DNA from 3 places in the Oceanobacillus sp. FSL K6-3682 genome. Region 2 is predicted to be linked to each of the others. Evidence: riboswitches for the same ligand, from Rfam matches in the RefSeq annotation. Region 2 holds a riboswitch; each other region holds the start of a gene.
What was found. Region 2 has a riboswitch for preQ1 ahead of queC (7-cyano-7-deazaguanine synthase QueC). Riboswitches for the same ligand answer to the same signal wherever they lie in the genome.
Positions count from the first base shown of each region.

Region 1 (10,767 bases), 1.6 Mb from region 2:
TCAGATGACTGGATATCAGTACTGCTTTTCCATTCTGTGCCAGCTTTTTTGTTAATTCACGTAACCAATGAATGCCATCTACGTCCAATCCATTAAAAGGTTCGTCAAGGATAACTGTTTCCGGATTGCCTAAAAGAGCAGTTGCTATACCTAAGCGTTGTTTCATTCCTAAGGAGAAAGTGTTGACCTGCTTGTGCTTTACATTTTCCAATCCTGTTTCGATTAGCATTTTTTCTGTTTGTTTTTCAGGAATACCACTTGCTGCGGCGATTAATTCTAAATGCTGTTTCGCCGTTAATTTTGGATTTACAGCATCCCCGTTGATTAAGGCCCCTACTTTGGAAATAGGCTGCTTTAGATCTTTATAGCTCTGTCCATCAATTGTTACACTGCCCTCACTCGGATTCGTTAATCCTAAAATCATTTTCATCGTTGTTGATTTGCCTGCGCCATTAGGACCTAAAAAGCCTGTTACAACACCGGGGTGAATAACGAGCGATAATTGATTTACAGAGATTTTATCCTTGAAGGTTTTCGTTAAGTTTTTTATTTCAATCATTTTTATTCCTCCAAACATCAGATTTGCCAGAGGATAAATAGTAGTCTACAGACTTATCGATAAAGGAATCTGTAAATTCCATCAGCCGATAATCCTCCTCCGGCCATTGTTCCCGGTTTTTATAGGAATTCTTATGAGCTGAGAGTAAATCCTGGTTTCCTTCTGAAATACTTACAACCATCTCTATCCATTTTTTTGCAAAAGCTTGCCCTTGCTTACTATCCGGTTCAATATCGTTTAGTATGTGAGCAACAGCTTCTAATATAAGTGCTTTCCAATCCCAATATATTTCTAAAACCTCTTCCCAATTCTGATAATGCTCCATAAAGGTATTTTCTGCTTTTTTATCAAATGCAACATCTTTATATTGATAAATAGTATCCTTGTTTAAAGAGATAATTAATTGCACGAGGTTCCCTAAAGGAAGTGAATCATTTTCATTCATTCCAGCGAGGCTTGTTTCAATCAAAGCAATATTACTTTTGATATCATGCAGCTTATAGTAGAATATCTCCCTTTGTTTTTCCAATACGTTAATAAGCTGCTTTGCTGTTGTGGTTTCTTCCAGCAGCTTGGAAATATCTTTAATTTTTAACCCTAAAGACTTGTAAAACAAAACCTGCTGCAGTCTTGTTAAGTCTGACTCCTTGAAATATCTTCTTCCATTTTCTTCATCTTTTTCCAGTGGAACTAAATTGATATTATCGTAATATTGTAACGTCCGGACGGTGACACCGGTAAGCTTGGAGATTTCACCGATTGAAAACCTGCTTTCTTTTTCCACGATAGCACCTCCTTATTATCATTAAATCACATTACGTTACGTCGTCATCAATACCTTGAATAAAATTCTTAAAAAATAAATCCTCCTTAGCATGTAATAAAGCTTATAAATCTATTAGAAACAAATTTGTATTTTTAAAAAGGTAAAAAATCTCTTGACCATTAATAGGCACCTATGTATAATTTAAATCGTAATCATTACGAAACGTAATCATTACGTATAATGAAAGGAGCATCTATATGAAGAAGTTTTGGCAATTAGGAATTATTTTAGGTTTAATTAGTTTTCTATTTATAGCCGGCTGTCAATCGGGAAATGACGAAGCAGCCAGCCAGGAGGAAGGAACAGATAGCCAAGAAGAGGCAGAAGGGAATCATGAAGAAGAAGAGCATGATCACGATCATGGTGATGAAGCTGTTTCCTTTGATGATGTACCAGAAAATATACAAATTGAAGGTTTATCCGACCATTACCATACAGGCGATGTCTTTAAGTTAGAAGCAGTAACGGAAGAGGACTTGGATCATTGGCATTGGTACATACGTGATTCTTCTGAAGAGGAATGGACTGTGGTAGAAGATCAATTTGAGGACTCTTATATTGGTGACGCAGAAGTAGATGGGCAGGAGGTTATAGCAATTCTTTACAGTGATGATCACGAGGCTGTTGCTAAGTCTCCTGTAACAGAAATTACAATCGATGACCATGAGCATGGTCATCATCACCATCATGGAGATGATGAGGAGAGCCAGCAAATCTATGAAGGATATTTTGAAGACGAACAGGTAGAAGATCGTCCATTGGCTGATTGGGAAGGTGATTGGCAATCCATCTATCCATATTTAGAAGATGGTTCTTTAGATGAAGTATTCGAGCATAAAGCAGAAGAAAGTGATGATATGACAGCGGATGAATATAAAGATTACTATACAACTGGCTATGAAACAGATATAGAGCGTATCGTCATTGATGGAGACGAAATTACTTTTTACCAAAATGGCGAAGAGCATACAGGAACGTATGCTTATGACAGCTATGAAATTCTTGAATATGAAGCTGGAAACCGCGGTGTCCGTTATATTTTCGAATTAGAAGGAGAAGCGGATGAAAATCTGCCGGGATATATTCAATTTAGTGACCATGGAATTGCTCCTGGTGAATCATGGCATTTCCATTTGTATATGGGAGATGATAATGACGCCTTATTAGAAGAAATGGATAACTGGCCGACATATTATCCATCTGATTTAGATACCGATGAGATTGTTCATGAACTAATTGCTCATTAATGATTAATAGCAAATAGAATGCTGTTTATAAAAGCAGATTCTATTTGCTTTTTTATTGCACTATAAAAAAGAAGTGAAATTGCAGCGTGAGTTTTGGTGAAAAGAGGGGTTCCAGCTCTGGTAAATCTGTATCTTTTAAGGCTTGACCTGCCAATTTTTCTTCATCGGAAAAGATGTCTTAACAGGATAAGGATGTTATAATAGCTATGTATTTTTGTTAATAATGCAAACATAGATTTACAAAAGAAATTGAGGGAAGTAAATACATGAGAAAGAAGATAGCAGGTATTGTTTTGAGTATAGTAATTGTGATTGGTGCTGCTTCAGGTTTTTATTTCTATCAGCAGAATCAAACGCAGGCAGAAGAATATACTGGGGCACCGACTATTTTTATACATGGCTATAAAGGAACGGAAAATTCGTTTGGATATATGCTTGACCGCTTTGAAAATACGTACCAGTGGGGTAATAAAGGTTTTATTTACTATGTTCAAAAAGATGGGAATATAATTGATTATAATTTAAATAAGGGAAGATACGCACCGACGTTTGTACAGATTGTTCTGGAAGACAACCGTGCAAGCTTTCAGAACAGTACAGAATGGATTGCAAATGTGCTCCTGCACTTAAAGGAAAACTATCGTGTAGAGGAGGTTAATCTGGTTGGCCATTCTATGGGCGGCATTCTGGCAGTGAAATATACGATGGAGTATCCGCTGAATGGTTATCCAACAGTAAATAAGCTTGTTGCAATTGGCAGTCCGTTTGATGGTATTTATAATGAAGGTTATTTTGAATTACATCAGGATGAAGCTGCAGACGATTTAAAACCCGATTCCCGCGCTTTAAATGTACTGCGGGAGAATATGTTTCCGGCAGATGTTAATGTGTACAGCATAGCCAGTACAGGAGATACTGTTGCAGTGCCGGAAAGTGTAAAGACTTTAAGGAATATAATACCGGAACAAAATTATAAAGAGACAATCATTGATGATCCGCAGCTGACACACAGTGCTATGCATGAAAGCCCGCAAATTGATAAATTGATTTATAGCTTTTTGTGGCAAGATTAATTGGATTCAACTACAATAGTATAGGATTCATCAAAAATAGATTACTCCAGCCTTATTGAAAGTTAAAGCTGGAGAGACTGGGATGTCTGCTTTTAAACAGTGGCAGAAAAAAGAATAACAATGCCAAATGTATATATATCATTTGGCAAATTAAAGGAATGATAGCATGAATAAATACCATCATCTCTACGATCAATTAATTCAACATACAAATAAAGATAATGTATTAATCAATGAGCCGATAAGAGAACATACGTATACAAAATTAGGCGGGGCTGCAGATTTTTATATCACGCCATCGTCTTATGAAGAAGTACAGGCAATTATCCGCTTTGCCAACCAGGAAAATGTACCATTTACAATGCTTGGAAATGGTTCTAATTTAATCGTGAAGGATGGCGGAATCCGGGGAATTGTTATGAACCTTCAACAGCTGGCGTCCATTTGGCGAGAAGGGGATAAGGTCATCTCTCAAAGTGGTGCAAGAATTATTGATGCTTCCCGTTTTGCTTTGAAGGAAGAACTTACGGGGCTGGAGTTTGCATGCGGGATTCCGGGTTCTGTCGGGGGAGCTCTGTATATGAATGCAGGCGCATACGGCGGAGAAATTAAAGATGCGCTGGAAAGCACAGTAGTTGTAACGAAAGATGGAGAGCTGCTGTCATTAACTGCGGATCAGCTGGATCTCAGCTATCGCACAAGTAATATCCCGGACAACGGCTATATTGTTTTAGAAGCAACCTTTGCTCTAAAATCCGGAAGCAAGGAAGAAATTAAAGAAGTAATGGATGATCTTACATATAAGAGAGAATCCAAGCAGCCATTGGAATATCCATCTTGCGGCAGTGTATTTAAGAGGCCGCCCGGTTTTTTTGCCGGCAAGCTGATTCAAGACAGTAATCTTCAAGGACAGCAAATTGGTGGAGCGGAAGTTTCTACAAAACATGCTGGTTTTATTGTCAATAAAAATAATGCAACAGCGTCAGAATATATTTCATTAATTCAATTTGTCCAGGCGACAGTGAAAGAGAAATTTGATGTACAGTTAGAACGTGAAGTGCGCATTATTGGCGAGGATATGGAGAAATAAAATTGTAGAGCAGGCTCCGGGCATGAAAGGTAAGATACGGAACTTTGTAATATAAAAGAAAGATTGACATTCAGAGTCTACATTCTTATAATATGAAGTGTTAATTTTAACCAATAGGCAGAGGTTCTTAGCGTTAACCCTCTATAAAAAACTAAGGACAACTTGTAATTATCAAGCTGTGTTCCTTGGGAGCATGGCTTTTTTGTTTATCTTAAAATATCAAAAGGAGGTGAGCAGCATGGCAGGAAGAAGTGAAAAGGATCTGCAAGGAATTGAATTGCTGGGAAATAAAGAAACGAAATATGCGTTTGATTATACACCAGAGATTTTAGAGGTGTTTGATAATCAGCATCCGAACCGGGATTATTTTGTGAAATTAAACTGTCCGGAATTTACAACACTTTGTCCAATGACAAATCAGCCTGATTTTGGAACAATTTATATCAGCTATATTCCAGATATTAAAATGGTAGAGAGTAAATCTTTAAAATTATATTTATTCAGTTTCCGAAACCATGGTGATTTCCATGAGGACTGTGTCAATATCATTATGAATGATTTAATTGAACTGATGGATCCCCGTTATATTGAAGTGAGAGGAAAATTTACGCCACGCGGAGGAATCTCCATTGATCCATATTGTAATTATGGAAAAACGGGAACGAAATTTGAAAAGATGGCAGAAGACCGGTTAATGCAGCATGATATGTATCCGGAAACTGTAGATAATCGATAGAGGGAAACGTTAGGTCCTTGAACCTTTGGAGAGAAGGGAACAGGATAATGTATATTTACTTAAATGCTGTCTTTGTTGGGCTGTTATTGTTGTCCAATGTTTTGTCGGTCAAATTATTTCAAATGGGAAGCTTTGTGTTGCCGGCTGCAGCGATTGTTTATGTGATTACGTATTTAATGATGGATGTTATTGGCGAGGTTTATGGAAAAAAGGCTGCGAGAAAAACGATTCAAGCCGGATTTTTCACACAGATTATTGCTATGATATTTATTTATATTGCGATTCAGCTTCCACCGGCAGCGGATTTTCAATCACAGGCTGCTTTTGAAGAAATTTTTAATGGGAGTTTCCGCGTGATTTTAGCCAGTCTGGTTTCTTATTTTGTCAGCCAGAACTTAGGTGTTACAATTTTTCATGGATTAAAGCATCGTCATGGCAGGAAAAAGCTATGGCTGCGTAATAGTTTATCAACGATGACCAGCCAGCTCATTGATACGATATTATTTATTACAATTGCTTTTTGGGGGATTGTCCCGACAACAGTTTTACTTGGAATGATTGTATCACAATATATATGGAAGTTTATTGTTGCAGTGATGGACACACCATTTGCGTATCTGCTGGTCCGCTTAGCTAGAAAGCATGAGGAGAAAAACCAGGCGGAGTTATTGGAGGCTTCTTAAACAGGAGAATCTGATAGATTAATTCTTGTATTGATTATAAATACATTGAAAAGACCAGCCAGAGCAAAAAATATCTGGCTGGTCTTTTATAAGCAATGTTCAGCAGTATAATTCTCTTCATTTATCCTCTAAAACGCTGCAGGAACGATTGTACGCGAGGATTCTCGGAATGCTCAATAACTTCACTTGCAGTTCCCTGCTCCGCGATAACCCCTTCATCTAAGAAGAGTACTTTATCTGCTATATCCAGGGCAAAGTCCATTTCATGTGTGACAAGAATCATTGCCATATCATCGTTTTCTGCAATATCACGAATGACATTTAAAACTTCCCCCACAAGCTCAGGGTCAAGTGCTGAGGTAACCTCATCAAACAGCATAATTTTTGGGCGCATAACAAGCGCACGGGCCATAGCTACACGCTGCTTCTGTCCTCCTGAGAGCTGGCTGGGATAGTTATCCAGCTTATCTCCAAGTCCTACACGTTCAAGCATTTCTATGGAACGTTTTTTCACATCACTTTTTTCTTCATTTTTCACATGAACAGGCGCTGTCATACAATTTTCTAAAATAGTCATATGTGGAAACAGATTGAAATGCTGAAATACCATTCCAATATCTCCGCGAATAGAGCGTAAATGATTTTCATTTGCGTGAATCCATTTCCCGTTCTTCTCCATTTTCCACAGATTACGGCCATCCACGATAATATCGCCCGCTGTTGGCTGCTCCAATGTCATCAGCAGACGGATAATGGTTGTTTTTCCAGAACCGCTTGGGCCAATGACAGCTACTTTTTCAGCCGGGTATATATCTAAATCAATTCCTTTCAGCACTTCTACATCGCCGAAGGATTTATGAACATCTTTATAGGTAACGATTGGTTCAGCCATTATTGCATTGCTCCTTTGTCTTTCATGATTTGATTTTTATCGAATCTTTTGTTGAAACGATTCTCTAACTTCTTAATCAGCACTGCAGAAGGGTAGCTTAGTACTAAGAAAATGATTCCTACAATGGTTAACGGTTCAAGGTAGGACCAGTTTTCCGCACCATATGATCTGGCAAGCAGCATAATACCTGCTACCCCGATGGTAGATGCCAGAGGAACCTCTTTAAACATAATAATAAAGTAATTTCCAAGCATTGGAATGGTCGGCGGGATTGCTTGCGGAAGAATAATCCTTCGCCATTTATCCCATGTAGAAATATTCAGTGCAGTAGAAGCCTCCCATTGTCCCTTATCCACATTTTCAATTCCAGAGCGATAAATTTCACCAATATACGTACTAAAGTGTATACCAAGTCCCAACACGGCACAAGCGAATGGGTGAAGTGATATTCCAATATAAGGTATCACCGGTAAGGCGTAATAGATAAAAAATAATTGAACAAGTGGAGGCGTAGAGCGTATAAATTCCATGGTCCAAGTGACAATGAAATGAATAAAACGATTTGGGACGCGGCGTAAGAATGTCCACAAAAAACCAAAAATTAAGGCAAAAAGGTAGCTGGCAAACGTCAGTCCAATCGTAATCCCAAGCCCTTGTAATACCACTGGTAACGCATCGAAAAATGTATCCCAGCTCCAATAATTCAGGTTCATCAGCTAGCTACCCCCTTTTTAGCAATTTTTTCAGCCTTCCTGGTAAGGAAAATTAACGGAAGGGCTAATATGAAATAGAATATAAGTGCAGTTAGATAAATCAATGGTGATAAAGATAAGCTGGTGCTTCGCATTACATCTCCATAATATAAAATATCCGTTAATCCAATTAAAGAGACAAGAGAGGTCCCTTTTAAAATTTGAATGGTATAGTTACCGAATTCAGGAAGCATCATACGTACTGCCTGTGGGAAAATAATAAGGCGCATCCTTTGAAAAGAAGACATATTTAACGCAGTTGCAGCTTCATACTGTCCTTGAGATACAGATAAAATGGAGCTGCGGACGACTTCTGAAAGATATGCGCCATAGTTTAGGCCAATTGCAATGACACCAATCCACCAATTTGAACCCAGATTAATCCCAAATAGCATCGGAACTGCATAATACAGCCAGAATAGCTGAACAATCAACGATGTCCCCCGAAATACCTCTACATAAAATCCAGTCAATTTTCGTAATATAAAATTATTGGAAAGTCGGCATAGTCCTGCTATAAATGACATAGCATATGCAAACAGTGCAGAAGCAAATAAAATAGATACAGTTATTTGAATACCACGCCATAATTGCGGGGCAACCTCTAATATTGCACTAATGGTAAATACCTCCTTAATAATTATTGTGTGTGCATTTTTACTGGGATTTTATTACTCGCCAAAACAAAGATAGGGCGCTCCTTAGTGAAGGAACCGCCCTATGGAGTCTGAAAATATCTGTTTCATCTACTTTCAAGATTAATATTCACCCTGACATACTTGCTCCGTTGTTACAGAGCCGGCTTCAACAAAATTGCTTTCTGGATGAAATCCGTTTTGTTCCAATAATTCAGCAACAGTACCGTCTTCTTTTAACTCTTCTAATTTTTCGTTATATGCATCACGAAGCTCTTCATTTTCCAGGCTGAATGCAGCTGCACCATAGCTTGGTACACCGTCTATTTCTGGCTGTTCAAAACTTTCAACAATTTCTAAATCCTCTGTGTCAGCAGATTCAAAAGCCATTCGAACGGTCATTTCCGTACCAGTTGTTGCATCAGCACGTCCTGCTTGTATAGCAGAGAAGGTTGCAGGAATATCAGATGCAGTGATGATTTGGTCATCGGCAACTCCTTCTGATTTTAAAAATTCAATTTCTGTAGCTCCTTCCATAACAACTACTGTTATATCCGGATTATCTGCAATATCTTTGTAGCTTTCAATAGATAATGGATTACCTGCTTCCACAACAAGCCCTTCGCCATATACCATTTCCGGCTCACCGAAAAGTGCATTTTCACAGCGGTCCGGTTGGATAGCCATACCAGCAGTAACAACATCAAACTGTCCTGCCTGTACTCCTGGAATCAGCTCACTGAAGTCAGATAATTTACCTTCTACATTATCAACACCAAGCTCAGCAAAAACTGCTGTGGCAATATCGACGGCCGCTCCTTTTAATTCACCATCTTCTTCATAAGCATAAGGTGATTCATTTGCAAAACCGACTTCGACCGTACCAGAATCCTGAATGCTTTCTAAACTATTATCTGAACCGCCGCAAGCAGCCAGCAGCAATAGAAATAAAGCAAGACCAATAAGTATTATTTTGTTTCTCAACTAAATGCTCCCCCTTAAAAAATAATAGATAATAAAAAATGTTGATTAACATTGTCGCTATTCTCTAAAAAAAGAATATTACATGAAATCAACATGAGTTAACAAATATGTTACAGAGAAAGAAAAATATTCTCAAACTGTATATTTCAGCAAAAATATGCTTTATATGCTGTTTAATGGAATGATTGGGAAATAACTTAAAAATACCAATATATCCGGTAGTATAGTTGCTTATTCTCTATATAACTCAGGAACAACATTTTTGAGGAAGGATAGAAATTTATTGAAAAGGTATGTATAGTTTAATAGGATAGAAGATAAGAAGGGATAATGGAGGTATATCATGGGTTCTTATATCGCAGTAATTGCTGTTTCAGTCATTGTGGTTGCAATGGTTATTATTTTATCTTTAGTTACTTTATCAAAAGGATACGGCTATAAGCATAAAATAGATCCGCTTCCTGATGAAGAGGAGGAAAAGGATAACGACAGGGATAATGAGAATTAGAAAGAAGAAAAGAAATAAATTTGTTTAGGAGAAAATCATGAAGAAAATCGGATTATTTATAGTATTAGGATGTGCTGCTGGTGTGTTATTTGCTTTCTGCACGCATCTTCCTGCCAATCAGGTAATTTATGTAGCAATGGATGGAGACGATCAAAATGAAGGCACACTGGAAAACCCATTTCGAACAATTGCTAAAGCAAGTTCTGAAGCAGAGGCAGGAACAACAGTATTTATTCGTGAAGGAACGTACGAGGAGCCGCTGATTGTTCAGCACACCGGTACGAAGCAGAAGCCAATCACTTTTCAGTCGTATGAAGAGGAAGAAGTTACCCTTGATGGCGGCAATATGGATTCTGCAGATGGAGACCGAGCGCTTGTTGTTCTGGAGGATAAGAATTATATAAACATAGAAGGATTAACGATAGAAAATGTAACGACGGATTTGATGGATGAAACAGTAATGGGTATTTTTATTACTGGCTCCAGCAGTCATATTACAGTGGAGGACAATACTGTTAAAGGAATAAAAACCTTGCATGAGGAAGGGAACGGTCATGGAATTGCCGTATATGGAACAGGTTCCATGAAGGATATAAATATCGTACATAACCTTGTTGAGGATTTAAAGCTGGGTGCCAGTGAATCGATTGTATTAAATGGCGATATTGATGGATTTACAGTAGAAGAAAATATGGTACGGTTCAGTGATAATATCGGAATTGATCTGATAGGATACGAAGGAATTGCCGATAATCCTGACGCTGATTATGCCCGGAATGGTA
Region 1 is NZ_CP150263.1:993,846-1,004,612, forward strand. It holds gene MHH51_RS05070 (ATP-binding cassette domain-containing protein) at 1-559, opposite strand, end outside; gene MHH51_RS05075 (MerR family transcriptional regulator) at 552-1,343, opposite strand; gene MHH51_RS05080 (metal-binding protein ZinT) at 1,583-2,632, shown strand; gene MHH51_RS05085 (alpha/beta fold hydrolase) at 2,899-3,705, shown strand; gene murB (UDP-N-acetylmuramate dehydrogenase) at 3,872-4,795, shown strand; PreQ1 riboswitch class I at 4,910-4,956, shown strand; gene queF (preQ(1) synthase) at 5,034-5,531, shown strand; gene MHH51_RS05100 (queuosine precursor transporter) at 5,579-6,214, shown strand; gene ehuA (ectoine/hydroxyectoine ABC transporter ATP-binding protein EhuA) at 6,336-7,106, opposite strand; gene ehuD (ectoine/hydroxyectoine ABC transporter permease subunit EhuD) at 7,106-7,819, opposite strand; gene MHH51_RS05115 (amino acid ABC transporter permease) at 7,819-8,478, opposite strand; gene ehuB (ectoine/hydroxyectoine ABC transporter substrate-binding protein EhuB) at 8,617-9,477, opposite strand; gene ytzI (YtzI protein) at 9,821-9,985, shown strand; gene MHH51_RS05130 (right-handed parallel beta-helix repeat-containing protein) at 10,023-10,767, shown strand, end outside.
Region 1: linked by a shared signal. The riboswitch ahead of queF (preQ(1) synthase) and the one ahead of queC (7-cyano-7-deazaguanine synthase QueC) in region 2 are both predicted to bind preQ1.

Region 2 (10,767 bases):
TTTTCTTCCAGGAAGTCGCGGGCAATGGCTGCCGGGCTGACTAATTCCACGTCACCTTGGTAGTTCATTTCCTGCATATTTTCTGTTGTTACTGTGTCGCTCAGCTTGTCCATTACTTCTTTAATCTCTGGATTTTTCTCCAGGATTTCATTTCTTGCTACAGGAGAAGCATCATAAGGAGGGAAGAAGTCATCGTCCAGTACTTTTAAATCGTAAGCGGCAATTCTTCCGTCTGAGGAATAGCCAAGTACCGCATCCATATTCCCAGATGCCGCAGCTTCATACACTAGACCAATTGCCATTGGATAAACATTACCAAAAGCAAAGTGTGTCTCTGTAAAAGCTTCATAGCCGTCACCTGAACGATTTACCCATGCGTTATCCACTCCAAAATTCATATCATCAGCGAAGGGCTTTAGATCATCTACGTGTGTAATTCCATTTTCATCTGCAAATTCCTGTGTAACGGAAATGGTATAACTGTTTTCAAAACCGTAGGAGTCGCCCCATGTCTGGTTAAATTTTTCGTCAAATTCCCGCTGTACAATTTCCATTGCTTCCTCAGGGTCTGTAATATCTTCATAATTTAAGACACCTGCAATATCTGTGCCGGTATATCTGGTAGCGGTAATATCTACTTCATCCTGCATCATTGCTTGGTGCAGGACCATAGTTGATCCTAAATTTGTTACTAACTCCGTATCTAAATCAGTATAGTGCTCGATCATCTGAGATAGAATATTGCCCCATATTTCGGATTCTACCGTATCTAAGGTTGCAATTCGAACGGTACTTTCTGAAGGACCGCTGAGACCAGGCAGTGCGCATCCTGAAAGGAGAAGTGCCGAAAGAAGGGGAACCAGCAATAATTTCTTCATATATTATCCTTCCTTTTTATACAGTTTTTCTCGCAGTGTAACTGGCTGTAAGACTCCCACTCCTAACATAGAGAAAACTCGAAATTTCTAGGTGGGAGATCAAACAGCCAGTAACGGCCCGATTGGTTCGGGGCTACAGGATGTAGGTCACAAAGGCGTTGCGACACGATGTCGCGAACTTAGCCTTTGTTCCTTACGTCAGTGGGAAATGCTAAGAAAAACCTCACTGAATAAAGTTTCACTTTATCAAGGCTTTAGGCGTTAATCCTTTTTCAAGGAGTGATAATAACCCATTAGCAATTAAAGCTAAAATCGTTGCCGGAACCGTACCGAGAACAATAAGTTCAGGTTTATACAGATTCAGACCATCGAAAATGAGATCACCTAAACCGCCGCCGCCGATAAATGCTGCCAGTGTGGCCCAGCCAATCAGGTAAACTGTTGCAAATCGTATGCCGGACATAATGACAGGTAAAGCCAGCGGCAGTTCAACTTTTCGAATAATCTCAAAGGTACTCATTCCCATGCCTTTTCCTGCTTCTTTTAAACTTGTATTTACTTCCATAACACCGGTGTACGTATTTCTAAGTATGGGGAGTACAGAATAAATAAACAAAGCAATAATCGCAGGTACAACGCCTACGCCCAGAAAAGGCATTAAAAAAGCTAAAATAGCTAAACTCGGGACGGTTTGCAAAATTCCTACGAAAGATATAAACCGGTCTGCTGCTTTACTTGGTATCCGTGTCAGTAAAATCCCCAGCGGAACAGCAACCAGTACGCCTAAAACAATAGCGGCGATAGAGATGTATAAATGCTCTCCCGTTTTATCTAACAAATCCCATCCATATGATGAGAGTGTATCCATCATTGTCTGCATGCTCTGCTGCCTCCTTTATTATTCAATTGCACTGCCTTCTGCTGTTTCATCACCCCAGATGGTGTTGTATACCATATCTGCAAGTGTTGCTCTTGTTACAATTCCCGCCAGCTTATTATTATCTGTCACAACTGGTACGTAACTGCTGCCACGGCGAAGCATACGATACATCGTATCCCGGAGCAGGCTGTTTTTATCAACAGCATATTTTGCAGTATCCATTACTTCATAGACCTGGTTTTTCTTTTTATAATTTGAATCGATCATTTCGATATCGACGTAGCCTTTTAAAATTCCTGACTCATCAACTACAAGCAGAGAGTCCACACGCTTTGCATGCATTTTCTGAATCGCTTCTTTCAGACTGCTTTCTTCTTCTATCGTAATTGGATTCGGATTCATAATCTGTTCGACCCGTGTTACCTCCGGGCGACTTTCTAATAACCGGTCTTTTCCAATAAAGTCTTCTACAAATTCGTTAGCTGGATGACGCAGAATATCATCTGGGGTACCGGCTTGAACGATTTCCCCCTTATTCATAATAACGATCTTATCAGCGAGTTTTATTGCTTCATCCATATCATGCGTTACAAAAACGATTGTTTTATCCATTTCCCTTTGAAGCTTTTTAAACTCTTCCTGTAAACTGTCACGGGTAATTGGGTCTAGTGCCCCAAAAGGTTCGTCCATTAAAATTAATGGGGGATTCACAGCCAAAGCTCTCAGCACACCAATTCGCTGCTGCTGTCCACCGCTTAGTTCATGAGGATAACGATTTAAATATTCCTCTGGAAGGTCAACTAAAGAAATAAGTTCTTTTGCCCGTTTCTGTTGTTTTTCCTTATTCCATTTTAAAAGGGATCCTACAAGAGATATATTTTCTCCTACAGTCATATGGGGCATTAATCCGATTTGCTGAATAACATATCCAATGGATCGTCGCAGCTGGACAGCATTCTGCTTGAGAACATTTACTCCGTCCACAAGAATTTCTCCGCTGGAAGGCTCAATTAACCTATTAATCATTTTCATTGTTGTTGTTTTTCCACAGCCGCTTGGTCCAATAAAAACGACAAACTCTCCACGTTCTATTTTTAGGTTCAGTTTATGAACAGAAGGATAGTCGTTCCCTTCGAACTGTTTTGTTACTTCTTTAAACTCTAGCATCCAAAGCACCTCCATTGCTTATTCCGTTAAAAAACTAACTTTCAGACTTACTCAGTATAATAAACAGTCAGGTAAAAATGAAAATCCGAAAATAGCGATTTAAACCGTAAAATCTGTGCAATTTAAACTTTACAAAGTATACAGAAGGGTTTATCTTAGAATTTCTTTATTTTACGACTGTTTTCTACAGTATCTGCTTTTTTCATTTTTGTTTGATTCATGTTAAAGTGGCACATATACAGGAAAAAGGGGGCTTGACGATGGCATCATTTTCAAACGATCAATTGCTTCAAGAAATTAAATCCTGCGAGGATCTTCTCACAGATCGAATTGCGGATAATATGGAAACTTTCGGCGTATCTTCAACAGTCGGCCGTTTGCTTGGCATTATTTATATGAACCGAGAGGCGATGACATTAGATTCATTGGCTGATGAAACAGGTATGAGTAAAACAAGAATGAGCCAAGTCATGAGACAGATGATTTCACTTAATATCGCTGAGAAAGAATACGTTAAAGGCAGCCGTAAGGATCATTACAATGTGGAACGGGACTATGCCCAGACGTTTATTTCCTTATTTACAAGTAACTGGTCAGAGGTTGTAAAACGTAATACTAGTTTAGAACGCCGTCTCAGAGAACAAATTCGTCATTTAGAAACTTTCTTGACGGAGGATTCTTCTGAAGATGTAAAGGTTCGAATGGAGAGATTACAGCAGGAATTGGATGAATGGAATGCTTATTATAATTGGATTGATAATCTTGTTGCATTTTTTGAAAGTGGCGAGATTTTTAACCATGTACCCATCGTCTCCTCAGAACAAGAAGGAGGAAGCGCAAAATGAAAAATAAACGAATCATCACTGCGGCACTGACTGGTGCAGGAGATACAACAAAAAAAAGCAGACATGTCCCGGTTACACCAAAAGAAATTGCGGAATCTGCTATTGAATCAGCAAAAGCAGGTGCTGCAATTGCACATATTCATGTTCGTGACCCAAAGACTGGTAAGCTCAGTCACGATGTAGAGCTTTTTAAAGAGACTGTAGAACGAATTCGTGAATCCGATACAGATGTGATTATTAATATTACTGCTGGCGGGGGCGGAGATTTTGTTCCTGACCTTCAAAATCCGACACAAGGAGGGCCAGGGACAGATATCCAGACCCCGAAGGAGCGGCATGAGCCTGTCGGTAAATTGCTTCCGGAGCTCACAACATTGGATTGCGGCAGCCTGAACTTTGGTAACCAGGTTTATTTAGGACCGGAAGACTGGCTTCGCGAGCATGCCGAGCTGATTAAAGAGAGTGGTGTAAAAGCCGAATTGGAAGTATTTGATACAGGTCATATCCGCCTTGCCAACCAACTAATTTCTGAAGGGCTGGTGGAAGGAACACCAATGTATCAGTTTTGTCTTGGGATTCCATGGGGCGCTGATGCTGATTCAGAAACAATCGAATATATGAAAAGACGTATTGTCGGGGGATCCCACTGGTCGGCGTTCGGTATTGGCCGCATGCAGCTGCCGATTGTTGCACAGGCTGCTTTGCTTGGCGGGAATGTCCGTGTTGGATTAGAAGACAATCTATATTTAGAAAAAGGTGTACTTGGTACAAATGAACAGCTGGTAGATCAAGCTGTCAATATTTTAAACAGTGTGAAACTTGAGCCGATGACAGCGGCAGAAGCGAGAGAGCATTTGAATCTGAAAACATTTAATTCTTAAGAGGTGAACTATGGCACAAAAAACAATGGCAGTTTTAGGAACTGGAGTTATCGGCAATGGCTGGATTGCCCGCTTTTTAGCAAGCGGTCATAAAGTCAATGCTTTTGATCCGGCTCCTGGCGCGAAAGAAAAAACAGAAAAAATGATAGATGAAATTTGGACAACATTAGAAGAATTTGGAATAAGTGATGAAGCAGCGAAGGAAAATCTCAGCTTTTATGACACCTTAGAAGAAGCTGTAAAAGAAGCTGATTTGATACAAGAAAACGTCCCAGAACAGGAAGCGTTGAAGAAAAAGGTATTGGTACAAGTCGATGCCGCAGCTAAACCAACAGCGATTATTGCATCCAGTACCTCCGGTTATATGCCTTCAGTACTGCAGGAGGACTGTGCTCACCATCCAGAACGCGTTATTGTTGCACATCCATTTAATCCAGTTTACTTAATACCGCTGGTAGAAATAGCTGGAGGCAAACAAACAGAAAGAAGTTACATGGAAAAAGCAGAAAAAATGTATGAAAGCATGAATATGAAGCCGCTTGTGATGAAAGGCGAAATTGATGGTCATATTGGTGACCGGCTTATGGAAGCAATTTGGCGTGAAGGTCTTCATATTGTCAACGATGGCGTTGCCACAACTGAAGAAGTGGATAAGGCGATTGTGTATGGACCTGGTCTGCGCTGGGCTTTGATGGGACCATTTTTGACACTTCATTTAGCTGGTGGTAAAGACGGTATGAAGCACATGCTTGAACAGTTTGGTCCTGCTTTGAAGCTTCCGTGGACTCGCTTGGTAGCCCCAGAATTGACCGAAGAATTAAGTGAAAAAGTTATTTCAGGAACTGCAGAGCAAAGCGGAGATGTACCAATTGAAGATCTGGAGCATCGTCGTGACCGCTTCTTGATTAAACTGATGGGGCTTTTAGAGGAAGAAGGTTTCTGGCCGGCAGAAAGGCTGCTTTCCTATGATAGAAAGTAAGCAAATATGGAAGGGCCGTGTATTGCCCGAATGGGTAGATTATAATGGCCATTTAAATGATGCATATTATGCTTTGATTTTCAGCCGCAGCCTGGATGCCTTGATGGATGAAATTGGACTCGATGAAGAAGGAAGAAAAGCAAACGCTTATACTATATTTACCCTGGAAGCGCATATTAAATATTTAAAAGAAGCACATGAAAATGAAGAACTGCATACAAATGTTACTGTTTTGAACAAGGATGAAAAGCGTATGCATCTTTGGTTTGAAATGAAAAATGAAGAAAATACGACTGTGGCAACCAGTGAACAGATGGTAATGGGAATGGACCAGATATCAGGGCGCCCTGCGCCGTTTCCAGATACAGTTGATGTGCGGATTAATCAATTTCCTAGATTGCCAAAAGAGAATTGGCCTACTGGAGCGAATACACTTATGGGTATTCGTGAGAAAAAATAACATATACTTTTGATTGAAACAAAAATATTTGTATTGTCATAGGTAATATATACTCCCTTTATTGTGAACAGAGAAATAATTAAAATTCTCTCAGATGATAAAGGGAGCATTTGCTATGCCCGAAAGAACAGATATCATTCGCTGTAAGACTGTATTAGCTGTTGAAAAATAATTCAACATTTGTAAAAATGGTAACATCATCAGGAAAAATATGTTATACTGCCATTTGTAATCAACATTAATAAAATCTACGAAACGAAGTAGAAGAGGTTCTAGCTAACACCCTCTATAAAAAACTAAGGATAACCATACCGAGCCTTAGGTATGGTTTTTTATATTTTCTGGGTGTATAGGATTCTCTTTTTCAGATTGGAAAGGGGATTTTTTTATGGGAAAAAATAATAAGCGCGCAGTAGTTGTATTTAGCGGTGGCCAGGATAGCACTACCTGCTTATTTTGGGCATTAGAAAAGTTTGAGCATGTGGAATTAGTGACCTTTGATTACAATCAACGTCATAGCCTGGAGATTGAAGTCGCCAGGGAAATTGCTGAAGAGCAAGGGTTGAGACATCATATCCTGGATATGTCATTACTGAATCAATTAGCTCCTAATGCTCTGACAAGGGCGGATATAGAAGTGGAAAATGCCGAAGAGGAAGGAAAATTACCAAATACATTTGTCCCGGGAAGAAATTTACTGTTTCTTTCATTTGCAGCAATTTTAGCTAAGCAAATCAATGCAAAGCATATTATTACCGGTGTATGTGAGACAGATTTTAGCGGATATCCGGATTGCCGTGATATCTTTACTAAGTCTTTAAATGTCACATTAAATTTGTCAATGGACGAAGATTTTGTTATTCACACTCCATTAATGTGGCTGGACAAAGCAGAAACATGGAAAATGGCGGACGGGCTGCAAGTCTTCGATTATATCAGAGAGAGAACACTAACCTGCTATAACGGAATAAGAGGGGCCGGGTGCGGAGAGTGTCCGGCATGCCAATTGCGCCAGCGAGGGTTAGATCAATATCTGGCAAGAAGGCAGGAGGTGAATCAATAATGTTCGGGTTTCGTATTGTTGAAGAACTGCAAAAACTGGATGAAGATATTCAAAGAGAGCATTTAGCCTACCATCAAAAACGAGTAATGGTAAGTAAAGAATTTACATTCGATGCGGCACACCATCTTCATTGTTATGAGGGAAAGTGTAAAAATCTTCACGGGCATACCTATAAAGTTATATTCGGTATCAGCGGTTTTGTTGATGAAATCGGCTTAGTTATTGATTTCTCCGATATAAAAAAGATTTGGAAGGACAAGATTGAAGTATTTTTAGATCATCGTTATTTAAATGAAACATTACCAAAAATGAATACAACTGCAGAAAATATGGTCGTCTGGATTTTTGAACAAATGGAAGAAGCAATCCGTGACCTGCCTAACGATTGTAAAGTAGAACTTGTCCGGCTGTTTGAAACGCCGACGAGTTATGCTGAGGCCAGACGGGAGTGGATTTATCATGCGTAAAATACCTGTTTTAGAGATATTCGGACCTACGATTCAAGGGGAAGGAATGGTAGTGGGACGTAAGACGATGTTTGTAAGGACAGCTGGATGTGATTATCGATGTGCATGGTGCGATTCCTCATTTACATGGGATGGAAGCGCCAAAGAAGATATTGTTCAGATGACGAGTGAAGAGATTTGGCAGCGGCTGAAAGAAATAGGCGGCAATCAATTTGACCATGTGACGATTTCAGGCGGGAATCCAGCTTTGTTATCTGCTATTGATAACCTGATCGATTTGCTACAGAAAAATAATATCGAGGTCGCCCTGGAAACACAGGGGAGTAGTTATCAGGATTGGTTTATGAAAATTGATGATCTGACCATTTCTCCAAAACCGCCAAGCTCTAATATGAAAACAAACTGGGAGAAGCTTGATGATATCATCCATCAACTTAAAGCAAATGAACGATTAAAACATACCAGCTTAAAGGTTGTAATTTTTGATAAAGAAGATCTTCATTATGCTGAAAAAGTACATCAGCGCTATCCGGAGCTTGCTTTTTTCATGCAGGTAGGAAATGATGATTTAGAGGAAGCAGAGCCGCAGCAATTATCCCGGCATTTATTAAATAAGTATGAATGGCTAATTAATGAAGTAGTGGCATCTACAGTGTTGAATCGGGTTCGTGTTCTGCCGCAGGTGCATGCGTTAGTTTGGGGAAATAAACGTGGGGTGTAGTAAAAAAAGGGAATTTCACGGATAATAATATAATTTGTTATGGTAAAGCACCTTTATTGTTATGAGAAAAAGTATAAAAATCTTTACGGGCATATTTATAAAATCATGTTCATTATCATAAGTTAAATTTCTGTAGAGAATCTGTTATTTTTACTTTTAACAAAATAGAAAGTTGATCCAGGTCAATGGTAAGACTCTGATAATACTTGAGAAGTCAGTCTGACTTCTCAAGTATTCATTTTTAAAAACTCCTATAGGCAGAGAGAAATTAGAAACTTCTACATGAGTAACATAACTATTCCATTTCCAGTCCAAGTCCCTCTAAGTGTTTAATATAATTTTCCGTTTTTAAATCGTCTACCTAAGAAACGGCTGCATCAATTTCAATGATGTCTTGCATATTGGCTTCTGATAAAACTAAAGATGCTTCAGTAATAAAATAATCGTCCTCATGAATACTCCCGCCACTTCATTTCTATTGAAATTGGAAGTGGGGGTTTCTGGGGTGTCGAATTTCAAGATGACGATTAACCTCCAGTGGAGTGGACACATCGGTGTGCTGAAAACACCCAACCCCGCTATCCCATTGGTCTTTGCCTCCTAAGACTACTTTTATCTTACAACCAAAGTTACCGGGTTTCGTAAAGCCCCGATATTGGAAAAGCTGTGATGAGACGCATCTTTGAAAACTTTTCGCATAATATTTGCAGCGCCATTTACATCTGCATGGATGAAGTATTAAAACCTCCCACCTAAAATCCGATGAAATTTTTGAGGAAGGAGTCCGCTTGGCTGAAATGATAGAAATAAAGAAAGAAAAGCTGTTATTATGTAAAATGTGTTATTAAGGTTGCTTATACTATGAATTTTTATTCAATATGGAAGATGTAGTTGCTTATCCATCAAGCATGGTGCATTGTGATAAAATGATCTTAGCGGAGGATTGATTATATGAAACACTTTATATTTGGAAGTGCAGCAGCCGGCATTTTAAAGCACGCATTCCGTAAGAAAAATCATCAAATTATCAGCTTTCCAATTGATTTTTCAGTAGGGCCAATTACTAATATTCATCAGCCTTGTGGCATCAAGGATCATTTTGCCTGGAAAGCTTCTTGTTTTCAGGAGGTGCAGAACTTTCATGCAGATCAATCTGATTATCAAGAAGCGCTGAAGCAATTAGGAGAAATAAAAGATGGCGATAAACTGACCATTTGGACCTGTGAAAATACCTCGGAGCAAATTGGCCTTCGAATCAGCTGCTATTTATTAAATGGTAAAGATGTGGAGCTGAGGGTAGTAAATACCGCTGACGCAATGCAGGAATATATGAGGGGTAAAGAAATAGAAGTTGCTATTCTTTCCACGGGTGATTGTAATGCGAAACAGCTAATCCATTTTTATAATCATTCATATTCATACATAACAAAAGAAATGCGGCAAACTTTCGAGCAGGAGGGAAAAGAATTGCTTCAGCGTGGCAGTTTGGTACGTTCCTGGAAGCAAGGGGAAATCATAGATGAATTAGAAACAAGAGATGATACCTTGATTATAGAATATATAAAAAGTGTGGAACAAGAAGGAGAGGAAGCGACCTTTATCAATGCAGCAAGAGTAGTTGGAGGCGTATTAACGAAGTCTGATCAATTCTTTTCAGATTTATGGATTGAGTACCGGATCCGTTCGCTTATCCAGGCTGGTTATCTGATATATGAAGGAAGTCTGCAAGCCATGTGGATGTACAGGGTAAAAACAAACGGCTTGAAATCAGTTTAGAATTACATAGCTATGCCCCTGTCAAAAGACGACGTATACCACTGCCTTTTGATAGGGGAATGGTATATCCTTTTTATTTTTTTGTATTGGCAGACTAAAGCAATAAAATAATCCCGCCGAGCATTGGTACAGCAACCATGGCGATTTTTAATACCATCGGATGTAACCGAGTTGTAAATTTAGCGCCGATATAAGAACCAACAATCGTTCCTGCAACGACCTCTGCAAATAATGTTAGATCGAGAAATCCTACAGTATAATAACCGATACCGCCAACTAATGCGATTGGTATAATAACGAGCATCGTTGTACCTGCGGATAGTTGAAGCGATAAACCGAAGAAAACAAGCAAACCGATTTGAATAAATGGGGTAGACCCGATACCGAAGACACCAGATAATAAACCAGTCACAATCCCAATACCGCCAGCCGTCATCCAAAATCTGCTTCTTGAAGAGCGATTTTTCTCTGCAAATGCTTGCGTAGCAAAACTGCCGAAGCCGACTGTGACACGAATCCAAAGCAAAATTGCGGATAAAAAAAGCATTCCGGCTGTAAACCATTTTAAATCACTTTCAGGAATGAAAACTGCCAGCCTTGATCCAAAAAAGGCACCAATTCCGCCAAACAATCCCGTTGCCAGTCCTATT
Region 2 is NZ_CP150263.1:2,594,372-2,605,138, reverse strand. It holds gene MHH51_RS13000 (osmoprotectant ABC transporter substrate-binding protein) at 1-878, opposite strand, end outside; gene MHH51_RS12995 (ABC transporter permease) at 1,117-1,758, opposite strand; gene MHH51_RS12990 (betaine/proline/choline family ABC transporter ATP-binding protein) at 1,777-2,925, opposite strand; gene MHH51_RS12985 (GbsR/MarR family transcriptional regulator) at 3,186-3,770, shown strand; gene MHH51_RS12980 (3-keto-5-aminohexanoate cleavage protein) at 3,767-4,651, shown strand; gene MHH51_RS12975 (3-hydroxyacyl-CoA dehydrogenase NAD-binding domain-containing protein) at 4,662-5,630, shown strand; gene MHH51_RS12970 (thioesterase family protein) at 5,617-6,090, shown strand; PreQ1 riboswitch class I at 6,351-6,396, shown strand; gene queC (7-cyano-7-deazaguanine synthase QueC) at 6,479-7,153, shown strand; gene queD (6-carboxytetrahydropterin synthase QueD) at 7,153-7,620, shown strand; gene queE (7-carboxy-7-deazaguanine synthase QueE) at 7,613-8,341, shown strand; gene MHH51_RS12950 (DUF1835 domain-containing protein) at 9,293-10,117, shown strand; gene MHH51_RS12945 (sulfite exporter TauE/SafE family protein) at 10,212-10,767, opposite strand, start outside.

Region 3 (10,767 bases), 1.7 Mb from region 2:
CTGAAAAGAAGGGTTGAACTTTTTCAGCAAGCCTTTACAATAAGAAATAGACTAATAATTTGGGAGAAAAGCATATCTTTCAAAAAAGATCGTTTGAAATTAATAAAGCAGAAAAGTGGATGGAGGTCAGACAATGCCGATTAAAATTCCAAGAGAGCTGCCAGCAAAAGAGATTTTAGAAGAGGAAAATATCTTTGTGATGGATGAACAGCGCGCGGATTCACAGGAAATTCGTCCGCTGAGTATTCTTATCCTCAATTTGATGCCTGAAAAACAAAAGACTGAAACGCAATTGTTAAGATACCTTGGGAATACCCCATTACAAGTGCGTATTTCTTTTTTGCGAATGGCTTCACATGAATCAAAAACAACAAGTCAGAACCACCTGGATACATTTTATAAGACCTTTGAAGAGGTTCGGGATAAAACATTTGACGGTATGATTATTACAGGGTCCCCGGTAGAGCATCTTTCCTTTACAGATGTTGATTATTGGGAGGAACTGCAAGAAATTATGGAGTGGACGAATGATCATGTTACATCTACACTTCATATTTGCTGGGGAGCGCAGGCAGCTTTATATCATCATTATGGCATTGATAAGCATGCCCTCCCGCAAAAATGTTTTGGAGTTTTTGAACATGAGGTATTAGCACCGAAAGAACGTCTGGTAAGAGGATTTGATGAAATATTCTTAGCACCGCATTCGCGCTATACCACAGTATCTTTGGAAGAAATTGATAATCATCCTGACTTGCAACTATTAGCTGTGTCCGATGATGCAGGGGTGTTTTTACTTGCATCTAAGGATGGGAAGCATATTATGGCAACAGGTCATTTAGAATACACGGCGACAACGTTAAAAGAAGAATATGAAAGAGATCATGCCCGCGGTGTTGACACAGCATTACCAGAAAACTATTATCCAAATAATGATCCGGACAAACTTCCAAAGCATCGCTGGAAGAGTCATTGCAGCTTACTATTTTCCAATTGGTTGAATTATTATGTGTATCAGGAAACACCTTATGTTTGGGGAGAGTGAACTTACACTTAGGCTTGACTTTAAGGGGCCAGATGTGTCTGGTCCTTTTTGATTTGGCAGGAAATAAGGTCAGGAGCACTCCCGGCCTTATTTCCGTAAAAAAGTGATTAATTACGGGCATTTATCCAAATTGTTTCTGCTAAAATTGGAGCATGCTCATAAGCAGCAATTAATCCTTGCTGTTGAATTGCTGCTTTTTGAACACACTTGTATGTTAAAGTGACAGAGAAATCTGATGAAAACGGAAAAGGATCTATAGCAATGGCATCTCTGCCTGTCCAGCCAATGGAATAGTCAGATGGTAATTTAGAAGCACTGTTTGATAAGGATAACCCTTCTTTGAAAAAAGGATGCAGGTCTTTATCCTCTGCTCCGGCCTCGTTCATGCAAACAAACAGGGACAAGTTATCGGAAAACTGTAACAGTGTATAGTCAGCTTCAAAGCTTTGCTTATCAAAATCCTTCATGGTACTGATTAACCATTCCTGACGCTTTGCTTCCTGTTGAACAAATGCTTCCGCTTCAGGGAGAGAGGATTTTATCAGGAAACGTTTATAATGTTCACTGCAAAGTAAAGCAGCGTAGCTATCCTTCTCCTGAACCTGTTCAATACCCTGCGTGTATAATACGGTTTTTGGAATGGTTGGAAAATCAATAAATGAATAAGGCTGATTAGCCTGATCATTCCAAAAGGGCTGCTTGTCAAATGCTTTCCAGCCACAGTCGTGCTGATAAGCAGCATAAATAACAGAATCTTTGTAAGGAGCATGCTCCAAATAACTGGAGTCCAGATGTTTTAAAAATTCTCCTGATAAAAGAGCATGGTCTGGCTGTGCTATAAAAATAAAATGCTCGTCCTGATTTCTGATAATCATATTAATCCTTCCCTTCAAAATGATAATTTACAAAAAATGATATTTATAAAGAGGTGATCTGATTATACTCATTAGTATAGTTAAAAAGGGTTATCTGGATTTCAATTATTAAAAAGACGATGGATGATCCACCGTCTTATTCTCGATTCTATATTATTTTATCAAAATGTATCCGTTTATATAAAGTATAGAAAATCGGGATACCAATCAGCAATACAATTAATTCACTGGCTCCTGTTGTAAGCCATGTAAGCAGGAATGGTAAGTTTAAAGCAATCTTTAGCATAAAAGCGATAATAAACATATTAAAGCTGAAAATCAATGTATTCAGGAATAACAGTGTGAGTGTATTTTTAATATATTTCTTTAAGAAAATAATAATTCCTAACGATATAGCAGTATGTGCTGTCCCGAATAAGAGATCGAGCCCGCCTGCCATTGAAAATAAATTAGATGCAAATACACCAATTGTAATTCCGAAAAAGTAACGTTTATCAAAGATAATTAAATGGTTAAACATCTCTGATATTCGAAATTGAATCGCTCCGAATGCAACGGGAGAGACCAGCAAGGATAGAGCAACATATAGCGCTGCGATAATCCCGTTAACCACAAGTGTTTTTATATTCATATTTTGTTTTCCTCCTAGTTTTTTAGCGTGGGATGGTTACGAACCACGTCATGCAACGCTTATCATATCAGTATTTGAATTGGAAAACAATCGTTTTATACTATTTATAGTGTAAATAGTAGTCGTGTTTATTGTTTTTCTCGTCATTGGTCAAATCTCCACAATATGAATTGCTATTGCAGCAATTTCATCCAATTTTCATTTCAATAGAAGGATGATTTAACAACATGCAAGCAGGATAATGAAGAACATGTTCATAATGGAATAGGAAGGTATAGACGCTTATTCTCAGGTGCGAAAGTTGAGTTATTAATTTAAACAGAAGTTAAATAATCTGAACGAGAAAACATTTTTGACCGCTGGACTTCACTCATTTATAATTAGTTACATAAAGTAAGTTTATTATTTTTAGTGAAATATAAAACCGGAAAGGTGACTATTATAAATGGAAAAGAAATTTTTTGACGAACAGACAATATACGTATCAGATATAACTATACAGGTAACAGATTTACAACGTTCTATTCAATTTTATCAAGATTTTTTGGGCTTTAGAATAATGCGGAAAACAGATAATAAAGCAGTACTTTCGGCAGACAGCAAGAAGGCTTTAATTACTCTGGAGCAGCCTGAAGGAGTTGTGTCAAAACAAAGAAGAACAACAGGGCTCTATCATTTTGCTATTCTTTTGCCGGAACGAAAAGACCTGGCAGTATTTTTAAAATATCTTTTGCAGGAGGGGAGAAGATATACGCTGCAATTAGGTGCTTCTGATCACTTAGTCAGTGAAGCACTCTATTTCTCAGATCCGGATGGAAATGGGATTGAAGTAGCGAGAGACCGATTATCTGAAAGCTGGAGCTGGTCAGAAGAATCTGTACAAATGAGCACAGAACCGCTTGATGCAGATGGACTTCTCGAACTAGCAACAGAGGAGTGGAATGGCATGCCTGAAGAAACCCTTATTGGACATATTCATTTACATGTGAATGATTTGTCAAAAGCAAAGGAGTTCTATGTAGAAGGATTAGGCTTTCAAGAAGTAACCGTTTATCCTGGAGCTTCCTTTTTATCTGATAGCGGTTATCATCATCATATTGCAATAAATACGTGGAATGGAGAAGGGGCGCCGGTACCAGATCAAAATGAAGTCGGATTGAAGTTTTTTACAATAGTATATCCTGTTAAAGAAGAGGCAGACAAAGCAATGGAAAGACTGAAAGCTTTAGGCTATTCAGTTGATGAAGGAATGGTAAAGGACCCTGCAGGAAATCAAATTTTTATATTGGGTTCAGCAAAGTAAGAAATATCTACATGAAAATAGTGGATAGGAAAATACAATTACGGTAGAATAAAAAACACAAATGCAGGGAGAGATGGGGAGTAGACTCATGGAATATGTCTTATTAATTATCGGATTTTCATTGTTAGTGAAAGGAGCAGACTGGTTTGTGGATGGTTCCTCCAATATTGCACAGCTTTTGCGTGTTCCGCCGATTTTAATTGGATTAACGATTGTAGCCTTAGGGACAAGTGCGCCAGAAGCAACGGTGAGTATTATTGCGGCTGTCCAGGGAACAGCCGATGTAGCAGTAGGAAACGTAGTTGGAAGCAATATCTTTAATATTACACTGGTTGTTGGATTGGCAGCAGCTATTTACCCGCTTCAGGTTCAAAATGAAATGATTGTCAAACAGATTCCTTTTGCATTATTGGCGGCAGTAGCTTTGTTTGCACTAGGGAGTGATGTACTGCTTCAGGGATCGACAGAAAATATCCTCAGCAGAAGTGATGGAATCATTTTCTTTCTGTTTCTAGCGATTTTTATGTATTACATTATTGAGGTCGGTTTGAAAAGCAGAAAAGAAACCAAAGCCATTAAAGATTCAAATGTAAAGTGGGGAAAGAGTACCTTTATTACTCTGCTCGGATTGGCAGCAATTATTCTTGGGGGGCAATTTGTTGTGTCTAATGCTACGGAAATTGCTTTGTCATGGGGAATGAGTGAAGCTTTAGTTGGTTTGACTATTGTTGCAATAGGAACCTCATTACCTGAATTAGTTACCTCTATCTCAGCAGCACTAAAGAATGAAAGTGAAATTGCCTTAGGAAATGTTGTTGGCAGCGGGATTTTTAATATCTTATTTGTTCTTGGCGCAGCATCTCTGATTTCTCCTTTAGCCATCAATCCTGTGATCTTCACAGATATCTGGATAATGATAGTATTGACGATACTTTTGTTAATTTTTTCGCGGACAAGTTTCCGAATTGGGAGAAGAGAAGGAATTATATTAGCCCTCATCTATGTATTGTATACAATCTATATTATTATAAGAAATTAAAAAGAAGGAGAACAAACTCTCCTTCTTTTTAATTCGCGTACCAGCTTGCAGCTGCTTTAATCTCACTCATTGTCAGTTGATGACCGTTACTCTCCCAGTGAAGATCGACATCAGCCCCGCCGTTTGTCAACAATCGCTGTAATTCCTCTGCTTCTTCCGGAGGACACATCGGATCGTTATCACCAGCGGCAATAAATACTTTTGTTCCAGTTAAATCCGGAAGGTCAATCCCTTTTCTGGGAACCATCGGATGATGCAGGATTGCTTTTTGTAAGGAATCTTTATAATGGAATAAAAGACTCCCGGCAATATTAGCACCGTTTGAATAGCCGATTGCCGTAATCTGTTTCCGGTCAAAACTAAGTTTTTGGCTGGCTTCATTTAAAAATTCATGTAATTCCTCTGTGCGTTTAATTAAATCTTCTTCATCAAAAACGCCTTCCTCCAGCCGGCGGAAAAAACGGGGCATGCCATTTTCTAATACATTCCCGCGGGCACTCAGGACATTTGCATTCGGATCAATGATGCCTGCTAAAGGTAATAAATCACTTTCTGTACCGCCAGTTCCATGGAGGAGAAGCAGTGTAGGACCATTGGGACCCGCTTTTTCTTCATAAATGTATTTCATTGATTTTCATCCTTTCTTGTCTGTTACTCTTTATTACTTGCTTTATGTCCAACCTTCTTTAAGACCTCGATAACGGTCTCTTTATCGCTCTCCGAAATTCCGTCGAATAGTTCTTCAATTACCAGCTGATGTTTTGGAAAAATATCATCCATGGTTTGCTTTCCTCTATCTGTGATTTCTAAATAGACTGCTCTTCTGTCGTCGGGACAATTTGTCCGGATGAGAAGCTCCTTTTTTTCAAGCTTATCAATCACGTATGTTATCGAGCCTGTGCTGATTAATACTGATTCAGAAATTTCACGGATAGTTTGTCTGCCTTTATGGTATAGTGCTTCTAAAATAGCAAAGTCTGATGCACGCATACCATGTTTTTTTATATCCTGTTTGGTAACTTCTTCTAAAGCTTTGGATGCTTTCATGGTAATCACAAAGGTTTTTAGTGATAAATTCTCAGACATTTTTTTGCCTCCTTTTATAAATTAATAATATAAGTGTATATATTTTTAATTAAGATATATTTAATTAAATAATAATGAATTATAACTTATTTGTCAAATTGGCGGGAAGCAGTCAATGCTTGTAATAACTAAATCCAATGAATCGTTTCAATTGTTTTTATTAATTTCTCAGCATTTACTCTATGAAATAAATTGTCCGATAGAAAGTTTGTAGCTCCAATCATCAGACCTTCGTGAAAGTAATTATGTAGTAGACAAAGGAGTGCTGTATGCGATTGATTTTTTCGGATGTGGATTCAAAAAAGAATTCATTTTGATTATCCTTTTCAAAATGAATTCTTTTAAATTAGCCTAGAAGCAGGATTAGCTTGAAAGCCTGCAAAAATAGAGCTTCCTGTAAACCTATTCTTCTTCATTTATCTTAATCTTGAGCATTTGCATCCGTTCATTAAAAAGTGTTGGATAGGATAAAAAGCCGAGCATAATACTGGTTACGGCTGCTGTTGTCAGTAACAGAAAGAGAATTAACAGCTGGAACTGGACGGCCTGAATTGGGTCTGCTCCAGCAATAATCTGTCCGCTCATCATTCCTGGCAATTGAACAAGACCGATTGTTTTTTGGCTTTCAATTGTCGGAATCAAGCTGGCTTTAATAGAATGAATTAGCGGCAGGTGGATGGCCTGTTTCGGGGTGCCGCCTAAAGAAAGCAGAAGCTCCGTTTCTTTTTTCTGCGTCTGAATCTCTGCTGTGAATCGATTGAGAAAAAGAATGGAGAGCACCATCGAATTACCGACAACCATTCCGCTGATTGGAATAATATACTGTGCGGTTGGCGGTGTGATTTGAAATCCTAATAAAATACTTTGCGTCAGTATCTCAATAAATATAAATGTAAGAATCAGCTTCCAAATAATTCCTTTAATAGAAGCTCCTTTTTTCTGTGCATTATGCGTTGCTGCTCCAATCATTAGAGCAACCATCAGGATAATAAAAAGATAACTGCCTGATTCAAATACAAAAGTCAGGACATAGCCGACAGCTATGAGTTGAATAATGGAACGAATAGTCGCGATAAATGTATCTTTTTCTAATCCAAGATTTAATGTTTTGGAAAGGATTAAAGGAATAAGTACAAAAATAAGCGATAAGCTCAAGTTTAGAAGGCTCATTGCCATCCTCCCTTCACAAATTTCTGTACACGGGGATTAGCTGGATTTTTCAATAAATCTGTACTTCCTGATTCAATAAGCTCTCCATTCATCATGACCCATGTATAATCTCCAATATGCAAGGCCTGTTCTAAATTATGCGTAATCCAGGCAATGGTCACTGCAAATTCTTGATTGATATGCTGGATCAAATGCTCAATGTCTGATGTAGATACACGGTCAAGGGATGAGGTAATTTCGTCAAGAAGTAATACCTTCGGACGATTGACAAGTGTACGTGCAATTGATACCTTTTGGAGCTGACCTCCGGATAAATCTGATACATCCCGGTTGAGAAAGGAAGCATCCATTCCTACTTGTGTTAATAAGTGCTCTGCCTCTTCCTTTTCTAATTCCTGATTTTGCAATGTTTTAGGCATAGCCAGATTTTTATAAACAGAGCCGCGCAGCATAGTAGCATCCTGAAGTGCGATGCCAACTGTACGCCGTAATGTGGTCGGTTCTATGGTTTGAATATTTTCACCAAAAAGAAAAAGCTCTCCTTTAGTTGGAGAAATCAGCCCGTTCATCAACCGGAAAATAGTAGTTTTTCCGGCGCCGGAAGGTCCGACAAATGTGGTGATTTTTCCTTCAGGAAGAACCCCTGAAATATCTTTAATAATATCTAAGTTATCATCCGAATAGCTGATATGATTTAATTCTATCGCTGTTTTATCGGTTAAATCGTTTGCTAGCTGCATGTTTGGGTTCCTTTCTGCAATGACGATAATTAGCAACAGGAGGGAATACCTCCTGCTGAATCAAGCTTTATTCTATCAGAGAGGACTCCCAACCTCAAGGAATGCGCTAGGTTAAGTGCAATGAACAGGCGGGAGTATTCATCCTTTTTTCTGCTGGTTTAAAAGCATACGCTTTTGCTGGAGAAGCTTTTGAAATTCCTGGTCTAATTCATTAGAAGGCTCCAGACTGAGCTTGCTTAATATTTCTGTGATCTTCGTTTCAATAATCATTAGCTGCTGTTCCGTTGGATCTTCTTGCGATTCTTTTTGTGCTGGTTCTTCCTGGAACTGTTGAATGTTTCCCTCAAAAAAAGTAAGCTGCTGCTGATTAATTTCAATAACCTTTGTTGCAATATTTTCGATAAACTGCCGATCATGCGATACGAACAAAACAGTACCCTCATAAGCCTGAAGCAGACCTTCCAATGCTTCTACCGCTTCGATATCCAGGTAGTTTGTCGGTTCATCCAGAATAAGCATATTGATATCACTGACAAAAAGCTTAGCAAACACCACCTTGACCTGCTCTCCGCCGCTGAGAACGTGAACAGGCTTAAATACATCGTCCCGGTAGAAATGCAGTCTGGCTAAAACTGTCCGAATCAGTGTTTCATCCTGCTTGGAGGTTTCTTTGACATTTTCCAGAATTGACTTTTCTGAGTTCAGAGTTGATAAGTCTTGTTTAAAATAACCAATTTTAACAGATGGATTCAGGGTAATACCGGCATCTCCCTGCATTATTTTTTTAACAAAGGTTGTTTTTCCCGCTCCATTTGGGCCGATAATGCCGACCTTATCTCCTCCTTTTATATTTAAACTGGCTTTTTTCCATAATTGCTTTCCGGGAACAGCTCCTTCTAAATCCTCTATCCGTAAAATAATTTTCTGCTGCAATCTTGCTTGATTGGAAAGAGTCATTTTCAGTGGAGCAGCTTCTCTGACCTTTTCCACTTTTTCGAGATTATCTAATCTTGTTTCCAAAGCCTTTGATGTTTTTTGCAGCTTTTTCTGCTTTTTTGCAAAATAGGGTTTAGCCCCTTTTAAAGATTCTTCGGTAGAACCAATCTTACTTTTAGGTGTTTTTGTTGCCCGTTGTGCTTTTTGTTCTTTTTTCTCAATCGCGCGTTCAAGCTGTTGTCTTTTCTGCTGGTAATGTTCATAAGCCAGGCGCTGCTTTTCTATTTCTTTTTCTTTTTGCCGGCGGTAAGCTGTATAATTGCCGGAATAAATTTGAAGACTTTTTTCATCAATTTCCCAAATTACATTACATAGTTTATCTAAAAAGTTACGGTCATGAGAGACAATAATAAGCGCTCCCTGCCAATGAGACAGCTGTTTCTCAAGCCATTCAATATGAGCCGTATCCAGATTTGTTGTCGGTTCGTCTGCAAGGAGAAGGCCAGTCTGCTTTTTCAAAGCCTCAACGATATAAGCCTGTGTCACTTCACCGCCGCTTTTTTGATCACGTTTCTCTTTTAATTGTGGCAATAACTCTACAGAAGTATACATTTGAATTGTACCTTGTTCAGGCTGAATTTTGCCGGCAAGCAGATTGAGCAAGGTTGTTTTTCCTGAGCCGTTTTTACCGACTAAACCAATCCGGTCCTTGGAATGAACGGCTAAGTTTTCTATAGAGAACAATTCCCGGTCTTTAATACTTTGTTTAATATGATGTGCTTCTAAAATAGTCATAAAATCATCTCCGTATCTGTTAGAGTTACAGAGGGGAGAAGACGGTTAAATGCCAAAAACCCCTACTCTGCATTCAGCTCAGAACAGGGGTCGCCAAAAAAGGAAATGGGCATATTTCTCACTCATTCCATATGGGTACCACAAAGGATAAAGGCTAATCCTGTTCCGAAGTCATTCCATAAAAGCACGAAAAATAACACAGCAGGATGAGGACGATAGTTCTGCTGTTAACCATACTTTTATTTGAATTCATTCTTTAAAAAAACAGGATTAGTACTTCATGTTCCCTTTGTTCACCCTTTCGATATTTGTTGATTACAGTATAGCGGAAAAAGAGGTATTTGTCACCAAAAGAAAAAAACGGACAAGCCCCTATTCTGATATAAGAATATGAAATCATTGTCCGTGTAAATATTATAAAGCTTCAGGTGTTGTCTGGAGTATGGAATTTTCCTGCACAGCATCTTTGATTAAACAATTTCCCCGTCCGTGAGGAATGCACATTGGAGTCCCGAATATCGGATCACATGCGATATTACACCGCATCCGGAATACTGCAGATACAAGGTCAGCTGAAATCGTATCCTCCGGTTTTCCCTGCGCATATACTTTTTTATCTTTAATTGCAATAATATGATGGGCGTAACGGCTTGCTAGATTCAAGTCATGCAATACCATAACAATCGTCCGGCCGTCTTTTTCATTTAATTCAAAAAGAAGGTCAAGTACATCGATTTGGTGCGTTAAATCAAGATAAGTAGTCGGCTCATCTAATAAGATTATGTCTGTATCCTGTGCTAACGTTAAAGCTATCCATGCCCGCTGACGCTGCCCGCCTGACAGGGAATCGACAGACTGGTCTTTCAAATCTGACATATTTGTATCCTCTAACGCTTTTTGTACAGCTTCTTCATCCTCTTTGGACCATTGCTTCATAACTTTGCGGTAAGGGTGTCTGCCCTGCTTAACAAGCTCATATACTGTTAATCCTTCCGGACTCGTTGGCGCCTGTGGGAGAATAGCCATGTTTTGTGCTACTTCCCGGGTTCGCATTTTAGCAATATTTTGTCCGTTTAATATAACAGATCCCTGCTTTGGCTTTAATAAACGTGCCAAAGAACGTAGTAAAGTTGATTTTCCACAGCCA
Region 3 is NZ_CP150263.1:853,379-864,145, forward strand. It holds gene metA (homoserine O-succinyltransferase) at 134-1,045, shown strand; gene MHH51_RS04360 (DUF3891 family protein) at 1,153-1,920, opposite strand; gene MHH51_RS04365 (QueT transporter family protein) at 2,069-2,551, opposite strand; PreQ1 riboswitch class I at 2,560-2,604, opposite strand; gene MHH51_RS04370 (VOC family protein) at 2,997-3,854, shown strand; gene MHH51_RS04375 (calcium/sodium antiporter) at 3,943-4,893, shown strand; gene MHH51_RS04380 (alpha/beta hydrolase) at 4,922-5,521, opposite strand; gene MHH51_RS04385 (MarR family transcriptional regulator) at 5,545-5,979, opposite strand; gene fetB (iron export ABC transporter permease subunit FetB) at 6,382-7,149, opposite strand; gene MHH51_RS04395 (phosphate ABC transporter ATP-binding protein) at 7,146-7,889, opposite strand; gene abc-f (ABC-F type ribosomal protection protein) at 8,028-9,620, opposite strand; gene MHH51_RS04405 (ABC transporter ATP-binding protein) at 10,035-10,767, opposite strand, start outside.
Region 3: linked by a shared signal. The riboswitch ahead of MHH51_RS04365 (QueT transporter family protein) and the one ahead of queC (7-cyano-7-deazaguanine synthase QueC) in region 2 are both predicted to bind preQ1.